DNA from 2 places in the Nonomuraea sp. NPDC046570 genome. Region 1 is predicted to be linked to the other one. Evidence: riboswitches for the same ligand, from Rfam matches in the RefSeq annotation. Region 1 holds a riboswitch; the other holds the start of a gene.
The links. A riboswitch is a leader RNA that binds a small molecule or an ion and turns the genes downstream of it on or off. The one in region 1 is predicted to bind cyclic di-AMP.

Region 1 (4,914 bases):
GCCACCGCGCGCAACACGGCCCAGGCCCACGCCGCGCTGAAGAACGGCGAGTGGAAGCGGTCGAAGTACACCGGTGTCGAGCTCGACGAGAAGATCGTCGGCATCCTCGGCCTCGGCAAGATCGGCCAGCTCGTGGCGCAGCGGCTGCAGCCGTTCGGCGTCGAGCTGATCGCCTACGACCCCTACCTGCCGCCGGCCCGCGCCGCGCAGATGGGTGTCAGGCTCCTCAGCCTCGACGAGGTCCTCAAGCAGGCCGACTTCATCACCGTGCACCTGCCCAAGTCCAAGGAGACGCTGGGCCTCATCGGTGACAAGGAGCTGCACGAGGTCAAGCCGTCGGTGCGGATCGTGAACGTGGCCCGCGGCGGCATCGTCGACGAGGCCGCCCTCTACTCCGCGATCAAGGAGGGCCGCGTCGCCGGCGCCGGCCTCGACGTGTTCGCCAAGGAGCCGTGCACCGACAGCCCGCTGTTCGAGCTCGACCAGGTCGTCGCCACCCCGCACCTCGGCGCCTCCACCCACGAGGCCCAGGAGAAGGCCGGCACCCAGGTCGCGCGCAGCGTCAAGCTGGCCCTCGCGGGCGAGTTCGTGCCCGACGCGGTCAACGTCCAGGGCGGCGCCGTCGCCGAGGACGTCAAGCCGGGCCTGCCGCTGGCCGAGAAGCTGGGCCGGGTCTTCACCGCGCTGGCCGGCGAGGTCGCCACCAAGCTCGACGTCGTCGTCCGCGGCGAGATCGCCGCCCACGACGTGCGGGTGCTGGAGCTGGCCGCGCTCAAGGGCGTCTTCGGCGACGTGGTCGAGGACGCCGTCACCTATGTCAACGCCCCGCTGCTGGCCAAGGACAGGGGCGTCACCGTCGAGCTGGTGACCAGCTCCGACAGCCCCGACTGGCGGAACGTGGTCGGCGTGCGCGGCGTGCTGGCCGACGGCCGTACCGTCTCGGTCTCCGGCACCCTGTCCGGGCCGCGCCAGGTGACGAAGATCATCGAGGTCAACGGCTACGAGATGGAGATCGAGCCGACCGAGCACCTGTCGTTCTTCACCTACACCGACCGGCCCGGCGTGGTCGGCGTCGTCGGCCGCATCCTCGGCGAGCAGGGCATCAACATCGCCTCGATGCAGGTGGCCCGCGACGTCAAGGGCGGCAAGGCGCTCATCGCGCTGACCGTGGACAGTGCGATCCCCGCCGAGGTGGTGGACCAGATCGTGAACGAGATCGGCGCCGACAGCGGCCGCTCGGTGGACCTCACCGACTAAAAGCCCCGGCCCGCCCTCGTACGGCTGCCGCCCATGTCCGGGCGGCAGCCGTTTTCGTCTCACGATGCGAGATAATAGGACGTCCAAGGAGACAGCACACAGGTCGCCGGGTACCGTGAAGGACAGGACCCGGTTCGGACGATCCCGGCGGTCCGTGCGCTCACCCACCCCCGAGCGCGATCCCTGGCAGGGCAGGCAGGCCACCATGCCGCCGCCCCGCAGGCGACCATCGGCACTTCGCGCACGAGACGAGACTTCACCATGTACGAGATGTATCCCTGGAACGCTCCCGACGAGACCGACGACGAGGCCGCCGAGGCCATCCAGTTCGCCCTCGACCGCCGCGACAACGGCGGCACCCCCGCCCGCTGAGCCTGGACCTTCTTAACGGGCTCCCGAGCACAGGGCGGCGTGTCCGAGGGCGAGCGCGCCCATCAGCGGCGCGTCGTCGGCGAACCTCGCGGGCCTGATCTCGGGCGGGAACGGCACGACCCGGCGCACCACGGCCGTCACGCGCGGCAGGAGGTAGTCGGCCGCGCGCATCATGCCACCGCCGATCACCACCCGCTCAGGGTCGAGCACCACGCACAGGTTCGCCACGCACACGCCCAGCGCGCCCACCGCCTCGTCCATCATCTCCCGCACCGCGCCTTCCGGGAGATCTCCCTCCGGGCGTCGCTCCCCGGCCGATGCCTGTGCGAACAGGTCGGCGGTGGTGACCTCGCGGCGCAGGAGGGCGGAGCCGCGGGCGGCCAGGCCGCTGCCCGAGAGGCGTTCCTCCAGCGGCGCCCGGCCCTCGGCGAACGCGGGCTCCTCTGGCGTGTCCACCAGGTAACCGATCTCGCCCGCCGCCCCGTGCGCTCCCGGCACCACCTGGCCGCCGATCACCAGCGCCGCCGCCAGACCGGTGCCCAGGTTCACGTAGACGCCCTGCGAGACGCCGCGCAGCGCGCCCCAGCGGAGTTCGGCCGCCGCCGCCGCGTTCACGTCGTTGTCGATGGCCACGGGGATCGCGCCGTACTCCTCGCGGAGCAGCCGGGGCAGTTCGAGGCCGTCCCAGCCGGGGACGTTGGGCGAGAGCCGTACCCGCCCGTCCTTGATCACGCCGCAGGTGGAGAAGCCCACGGCGGCGGGCGCGCCGTCGAGGCGGCGGGCCGCGGCGAGGGCGCGGGCCAGCGCGTCCTCGCCGCTCGGCAGCCGCACCTTCGCCGCAGGCTCGGGACCCGGTCCGCCGGACAGGCCGACCGCGATCTTGGTACCACCGACGTCGATGCCGATCACTCGGCTCACTGGCGTCACCCTCTCGTGCGGGGAATCGATCGCCACGGCGGAGACCGTGGGCGGACGGGGGAGTCCACGTTCGGCAGCCTGCCGTTCGTGATCGACTGGATCAACCAGTATGCCGAGGGTCGTGCCTAGAGGGTGGCCTGGAGCATGGCGGGAGCGGGCTCCTTTCGGCGTTCGAGTTGGTCGGCCCAGAGTTGGACGCCCTTCGGGTCGGGGCGGACCGCGCCGACGAACGCCTGGCGGCGCCAGGCGCTCAGCTTCTCCTCCTTGACCACGTCCCCGGTACGAGGGGCGTGCACCATGTGCCCGGGCTTGGAGATCATCCCCACATGCCCGAGTCCGCTGAAGAAGACCAGGTCGCCGGGCTTGAGATCGTCCCAGCCGATCTTCCGGTCGAAGGCGGAGTACTGCTGTGCGGCCGTGCGCGGCAGGTCGATGCCCGCCCGTTCGTAGGCCCGCAGCATCAGGCCCGAGCAGTCGTAGCCGCTGTCCGCGGCTCCGCCGTACACGTAGGGGATGCCGCGTTTGGCCATGGCGAATTTCAGTGCGGTCTTCCAGGCGGGTGTGGGGGTCTTGCTTTCCTGGATCTCTTTGACCTTCGGTCCGTTCAGGGTGACGGAGGGGGGTTCCGCGGTGGCGCTCGCGGGGGAGGCGAGCGCGGTTCCCAGGAGGCCACCGAGCAGGGCGGTGGCGGCGATGCGAGACAGGGTGATCCCTTACCTTCCAAGGCGGCCTGCCGGGTGAGCTGTCGGGCTCGGGCGTGGAAGCCGCCCTACGGCTGGGGAGCCGATTCGCCCCGAGGGAAAGTTCCCGAAATGTGGGTCCCCGGCTCCGCGCGAAGGCTGCGCGGATTAGGCCTGTCGGACTCTAACGAAAGGGTCAAAAGGTGGCAAATCACCCACAACGCGCTGTCCGGAAAGTGAGATGGTGTGTTCGGTGGCCGAGACGGGCCGGTAGGGTACCGCCATGGAGCGCAACATTCGTCTGGCAGTGATCCCGGGAGACGGGATCGGCACCGAGGTCGTCGCGGAGGGCCTGAAGGTCCTCGACGCGGTCGGGCTGAAGGTCGAGAGCACGCACTACGACCTCGGCGCGGCCCGCTACCACCGCACCGGCGAGACGCTGCCCGACGAGACGCTGCAGGAGCTGCGCGGCTACGACGCGATCCTGCTCGGCGCCGTCGGCGACCCGAGCGTCCCGCCCGGCGTCCTCGAGCGCGACCTGCTGCTGCGCATCCGTTTCGAGCTCGACCACTACGTCAACCTGCGCCCGGTCAAGCTCTTCCCCGGCGTGGAGACCCCGCTGGCCGACACCCGCCCCGAGGACATCGACATGATCGTCGTCCGCGAGGGCACCGAGGGCCCGTACGCGGGCGCGGGCGGTGTGCTGCGTCGCGGCACCCCGCACGAGGTCGCCACCCAGGACTCGGTGAACACCGCGTACGGCGTGGAGCGCGTGGTCCGCTACGCCTTCGCCAAGGCGCAGTCGCGCCCGCGCAAGAAGCTCACGCTCGTCCACAAGACCAACGTGCTGACCTTCGCCGGTGACCTCTGGCAGCGCACCGTCAACCGCGTGGCCGAGGAGTTCCCCGAGGTCACGACCGACTACTGCCACATCGACGCGGCCTCGATGTTCTTCGTCAACCAGCCCGAGCGGTTCGACGTGATCGTCACCGACAACCTGTTCGGCGACATCATCACCGACATCGGCGCGGCCATCGCCGGCGGTATCGGCCTGGCCGCGAGCGGCAACGTCAACCCCGACCGCACCGCGCCCAGCATGTTCGAGCCGGTGCACGGTAGCGCGCCCGACATCGCGGGCCAGGGCAAGGCCGACCCGACCGCCACCATCCTGTCGGTCGCCATGCTCCTCGACCACCTCGGGCTGCGGGCCGAGGCCGCCCGCGTCGAGCAGGCGGTGGCCGACGACATCGTCGAGCGCCTGGCCGGACGGGCCGGCCGCACCACCCACGAGGTCGGCGACGACATCACCGCGCGAGTAGCCGGCGGCGCCTGACCGCCGTGCCTCGCACACGACGGCCCTGGCGCCTTTAGGCCGGGTCCGCACCCATCACGTTCCGGATCCGGCGCGCTCGTAGCCGCCCGATCCACCAGCGCCTGGCGGCCTGCGAGAGCTGCCAGGCGTTTCTTCGTGCCCGGCAACCAAACAATCGTCCTATAGATGCAGTAAGTTCCCGTTACCCGGTCCGACGCAGAATGGACTCAGGGTACGCCTCGCGAAAAGAGAAGGATCTCCGTCATGACCACCGCTCAGAAGCTCAGCTTCGACGTGCAGCTCTCCGACCATGCTCGTTCCGTGGCAGAGCGAGAGCAGGTACTGGCGAACCCCGGGTTCGGGCAGGTCTTCACC
Region 2 (4,914 bases), on a different contig from region 1:
GAGAGGGCAGGACGAGCCTGCTCATCTCCCACCGCCTGAGCGCGGTCAGGGACGCCGACCTCGTCGTGGTCCTGTCCGACGGGAAGATCATCGAGAGCGGGACGCACGAGGCGCTCATGGCGGCGGCGGGGGAGTACGCGAGACTGTTCACCCTGCAGGCCAGCGGTTATCAGGGGGTGTCCTAGAAGAATGCTGGGGGCCGGTTCGCGGGATCAGAACCCCGCCCCGGACATAAACCGTCATCACCCGGCCCGGCCAGTGAGCGAAGGATTCCGGCCCGGCGCATGCCGTTCACATGTCAGGGCTGCCTGCTGGTCGCCGCCCAGTCGAGGAGCGCCTGAGCCGTTTCGAAGCGGCGGCTGGAGCTGGTCTCTCCGAGAATCACGCCGACCAGCCGACGGCCGTCACCATCGGCGGCGAAGGCGAGGGTGTAGCCCGCGGCACGCGTGTAGCCGGTCTTCAGGCCGACGGCGCCCGGGGTGCGGAGAAGGCGATTCGTGTTCCGCCAGGAGTAGGCGCTGTGCTCCGCCGTCGCGGGGACCGAATGGTACTGGGTGGAGCTGACCTTCCTGATCGTCTTGTTGTCCAGCGCAGCCTGGGCGAGCCGCACCTGGTCACGTGCGGTGGAGTAGCCGCCGCCCTTGGCGGGCATCCCGTCGGCGTTGACGTACAGCGTGTCCTTCATGCCGAGCTCGCGGGCGTTGGCGTTCATCTTCGCCGTGAACGCGTCGACGCCGGGGCCGTACGCGCGGGCCAGCGCGTGGGCGGCGTCCGCGCCGGAGGGCAGCAGCAGGGCATGCAGCAGGGTCTCCACAGTCAGCCGGTCGCCGGCGCGCAGGTCCGCCACCGAGGCGCCACCCTTCGAGGCGTAGCGCACATCCGCAGAGGTGACCTCGACCACGTCCGCAGGCTTGGCTTCCTTCAGCACGGTGTAGGCGGTCATCACCTTGGTGATGCTGGCCACGGGGGTGCGGAGGTCGGCCTTCTTGCTGAAGTGGACCTTGCCGGTCTTGGCGTCGATCAGGTGGGCCGCACGGCCGAGCACCGCTGGGGCGTCCGGGGCGACGGCTGGAACGTGGGAACGGGAGTCCGGCGAAACGACGGAGCCTGCTTGGGGGGTGGCCTGTGCGGGAGTGGCGACGGAGGTGACGGCGCCTGCGGTGATGACGACGCCGAGCAGCGCGTGGCTCAGCCGGTTCTTGAGATGCGTGGGCATGAAGGGGTTGCTCCTTGCTTCCATGCCGCCTACCGGGTTAGCTGACGGGTTCGGGCTGGGAAGTGCCCTACGGCGCAGCTGAGCTGCGTCCGATTCACCCCAGGGGAAGTGGGTCCCCGGCTCCGTGGATACGGACTCGGCGGCCGAGTGTCGTCCTGCGGTGGTGGCCTCAGGCGACGCGCGGTCCGGGCAATGAAATGGCAACGAACGTGTCGATGGTTCGCAGCACAATGCCCGAAAAGTACCAAAATGGTATAAATCGTGCAAATGGCGAAGAGTCACTGATGACGGCCTGAGAGCCTGTGAATCAGTCCGAGGGCGCTCCATCCACAGACCATGCTGCCGAGCCGGACTCGCCGGGTTGGAGGACAATCAGATCCGTTCCCGTCGCCAACGCGTTCGGCGGGCAGGTCTGTGGTTCGATCCCGACACCAGTTCGGGTGAGGTGCTTGCTTGGGAGGTCGCCTGAGAACACCTGGATCCAGCGGAATGCTGGGGAGGTGCGGATCGTGAGGGTCAAACCGGCCGGATCGGAGAGTGTGATGTCTCCTGCATCCTCTGTGGGAGCCACCGCGTACGCAACGCTGAACCGATCTGGACCGAGCGCGCGGCCCTCTCGAAAATCGAACCCGGAGTTGTCCACGAGACGCCGCCGGGTGGGGAGAGCCGAGAGCGGGTCGGTCTCGAGGTAGCTTGGCGCGGTGAGCTTCAGGATCCAATCCGTCAGCGGCGACGGTCCCGGTCTGAAGTAGGGGTGGAACCCGATGCCGAACGGAGCGATCTGATCGCCGATGTTGACCCACGCCGCGTCGCAGCGCAAACCCGTGGCCGTGACCGTGTAGGTGACGGTCACGCGCACAAGGAACGGATACCCGTCGACCCCTCCTACGACGCGGCCGAACGAGACGGACGATGCGCTCCGGCGCTCCAGCGCCCACAGCTGGTCGAACGCGAGGCCGTGCAGGGCGTGGCCGTACGCCGGATCGTTGATAGGGAGTTGATAGGCGCGCCCCGCGAACTCGTACCTGCCGTTGGCGAGGCGGTTGGGCCAGGGGGTGAGGACCGCGCCGTGGTGGCCCAATTCCGGCGCGACCCGGCCGGGGCCCGCCAGGATCGACTCGTCGCCGAGCCGGAGCCCGGTGAGGGTGGCGCCGATGGGATCGATGGTGGCGCGAGTGCCGCCCCACGCGATGGTGGCGGGTTCAGTAGCGGTCACCGGCTGTGCTCGCGTGCGCGGATCCCGTATGCCGCGCGTGACATCTTCGCCGCGGTCGCGCGCGCTTCGCGTCCGAGCTCGGTGACGCGGTTCTGCATGCGGTACTTCGGGCCGTAGATGGACACGGCCGCGAGCGGGAGGCCGTTCCGGTCCTGGGCGAGCGCTGCGACGCGTTCTACGTCGTCGGTTCGCGGGATCCAGACGAACCCTCGCGTTCGGGCGAGCTCCAACTCGCGTGCCCAGCTCTCGCGGTCGAGCCGGACTTCGGGATGCTCGACCGGGGCGTCGCGGAGATCGTCGAGGATGCGGTGCTGTTCGACGACCGGAAGGGCGAAGAGGATGGCGCGGCCTGCGGCGGTTGCGTGTAACGGGGCGAGGTTCCCGATGTGCGGGACCATCCGGAACGGTTGCTCCGGATCGATCTGCTCGATGCTGACCGTGTAGTCGCCTTGGCGGATCGTGAGGATCACGGTCTCACCGACCACATCGCAGAGTTCTTGGAGGTACGGCCGGGCGATCTCGCTCAGGTTGTACTGCTTCTGGAACCCTTTCGCGAGGCTCAGAACCCGGCCGGTCAGGACGACGCGCCTGTTGTCGAGGCGGGCGAGGAAGCCCAGGTCGACGAGCGTGGCGACGAGCCGGGAGACGGAGCTCTTGTCCGTTCCTGTGAGCTCGGCAAGTTCGGTCACGGTCAAGCCTCCGCGGCCGTCCGCGACGGCTTCCAGGATCCGCAACCCGCGCGCCAGTGCTCGGTAGCGAGCCTCCTCCGTCACACGATCTCCCTTCGGCGGGTCGAGGATTCGATCTCCTCGCGCATCCCCGACTCCATCGCGCGGTCGGCGACCCCGCCCACCGCGCGGATGGCCTCACGGAACGGGGTCGACAGCTGGAACGAATCGTAGTCGGGCACGTAGCCGAAGTCTTCGCGGGCTTTGTCCATCGGCAGGCGTGTGAAGGTGTTCCCGCTCACCGCGTTGTAGATCTCGAAGCGCAGGGGTTCGGCGTCGATCACGGCGTCGATCAGGCGGTACAGGTCGGTCGGTGCGGTGTAGTCCTGCAGCATCCAACCGGTGCCGGGAGCGTCGATGACCTGCGGATCCTGGAACGCGCCGATGCGGAGCGCGACGAACGACAGTTGTTCGGTGCTGGCGACGAAGCTGCCGAGCGCCTCACCGAAGGCCTTCGTGACACCGTACAGATCCCCTGGGTGGACTGGGTCGTCCTCGGTGACACCCGAGCCCGGCGGGTAGCCGGAGACGGCGTGGACGGAGGATGCGTAGACGACTCTCCGGCAGGCCGATGCCACGGCCGCGGCGATCACGTTGTACGTCCCCATGATGTTCGCCGGCAGCAGGCTGGACCATGTCGCCCAGGGGCGGCGTTCACCGCCGAGATGGAGGACGGTGTCGACGCCGTCGAACGCTTCACGGATCTCGTCCAGTTGCCTGAGGTCGGCTTCGACCAGTCGCCCGAGGTGCGCGTGCCGTTCCTCGAACTGTCCCGGCAGGTCGAGAAGCGTGACCTGATAGCGGTCGCGCGCCCACTCGGCGTAGCCCGAGCCGATGGCGCCGGCCCCGCCCGTGATCAGGAGCTTTCGCATCAGCGGCGCCCCACCCTGAGGACCACGTCGCTCGGATGCACCTGCAGGCCTTCGCCGAGTTCGGCCGGCAGGCTGCCGCGGTTCCAGTAGATGTCGACCTGGTCATCATCGAGCGAGTAGCGCGTGTGCAGGAGCGTACCGTCGTCGATCAGCTCGAACGAACCGTCGTCGAAGATCCGCGCGTGCTCGTGGCGCAGACCGACCAGACGCCTGATCCGGTCCGCGTAGGCGGGCGAGGAGTCGATCGTGCGCCGCGCACGATGGATCGCGACGTCGAAGGCGAGGTTGTACGCGAATGCGTAGTTGAGCTGGTCCTCCCAACCCGGCCGTTCGTCGTGGATGAAGCGGTTCGAGACGACCGGCTCGGGGAAGGCGGCGCGGAACAGGCCAGGGAACGCCTCGTCCTGGTACTGGAACGCGAATCCGCAGCCGTGGTTGAAGTCGAGGAGCGGGATGAGATTGTCGACCATGCCCTCCGAACCGACCTCCGCGCCACCCGCTGCCTCCCGGATCCGTTTGAACGTCTGCGTCCGGTAGGAGGTCTCCAGGTTCGTGCGCTCGCCGTGCTCGTGGCGCTCGTCGTAGCAGGGCCAGGCGGTCAGGTGGAATCCGGTCTGGTCGAAGAACACGGAGCGGGCGCCGAGTGCCGCCTGAGCAGTGGCGACGGATGCCATCTGATCCCGCCACCTCGGCGCGCCGTGGCAGGCGGCGACGAACGACGGCGCCGCGAAGTAGCGCATGGTCAACGACTCACCGGCGAAGTCGTAGCCGGCGACGTAGTCCAGGCCGCGGGAGTCTTTCTTGGTGACCTCGTCGGCGTGGTCTGAGTAGTACTGCGTCGTCCTGTCGATGATGTTGCCGTTGGCGTAGAGCGAGATGAAT

Region 2: it holds a riboswitch for cyclic di-AMP, as region 1 does, so the genes downstream of both, ABZ911_RS26035 (serine hydrolase) here and ABZ911_RS27060 (C40 family peptidase) in region 1, are expected to answer to the same signal.

Annotation. Positions count from the first base shown of each region.
Region 1 covers NZ_JBEYZF010000019.1:65,687-70,600, reverse strand. Annotated here, with positions in the region: gene serA (phosphoglycerate dehydrogenase) at 1-1,257, shown strand, start outside; gene ABZ911_RS27065 (ROK family protein) at 1,642-2,547, opposite strand; gene ABZ911_RS27060 (C40 family peptidase) at 2,673-3,077, opposite strand; cyclic di-AMP (ydaO/yuaA leader) riboswitch at 3,260-3,412, opposite strand; gene ABZ911_RS27055 (3-isopropylmalate dehydrogenase) at 3,511-4,560, shown strand; gene ABZ911_RS27050 (branched-chain amino acid aminotransferase) at 4,804-4,914, shown strand, end outside.
Region 2 covers NZ_JBEYZF010000018.1:27,128-32,041, forward strand. Annotated here, with positions in the region: gene ABZ911_RS26030 (ABC transporter ATP-binding protein) at 1-185, shown strand, start outside; gene ABZ911_RS26035 (serine hydrolase) at 299-1,216, opposite strand; cyclic di-AMP (ydaO/yuaA leader) riboswitch at 1,228-1,368, opposite strand; gene ABZ911_RS26040 (hypothetical protein) at 1,524-2,432, opposite strand; gene ABZ911_RS26045 (IclR family transcriptional regulator) at 2,429-3,205, opposite strand; gene ABZ911_RS26050 (NAD(P)-dependent oxidoreductase) at 3,202-4,032, opposite strand; gene ABZ911_RS26055 (DUF6259 domain-containing protein) at 4,032-4,914, opposite strand, start outside.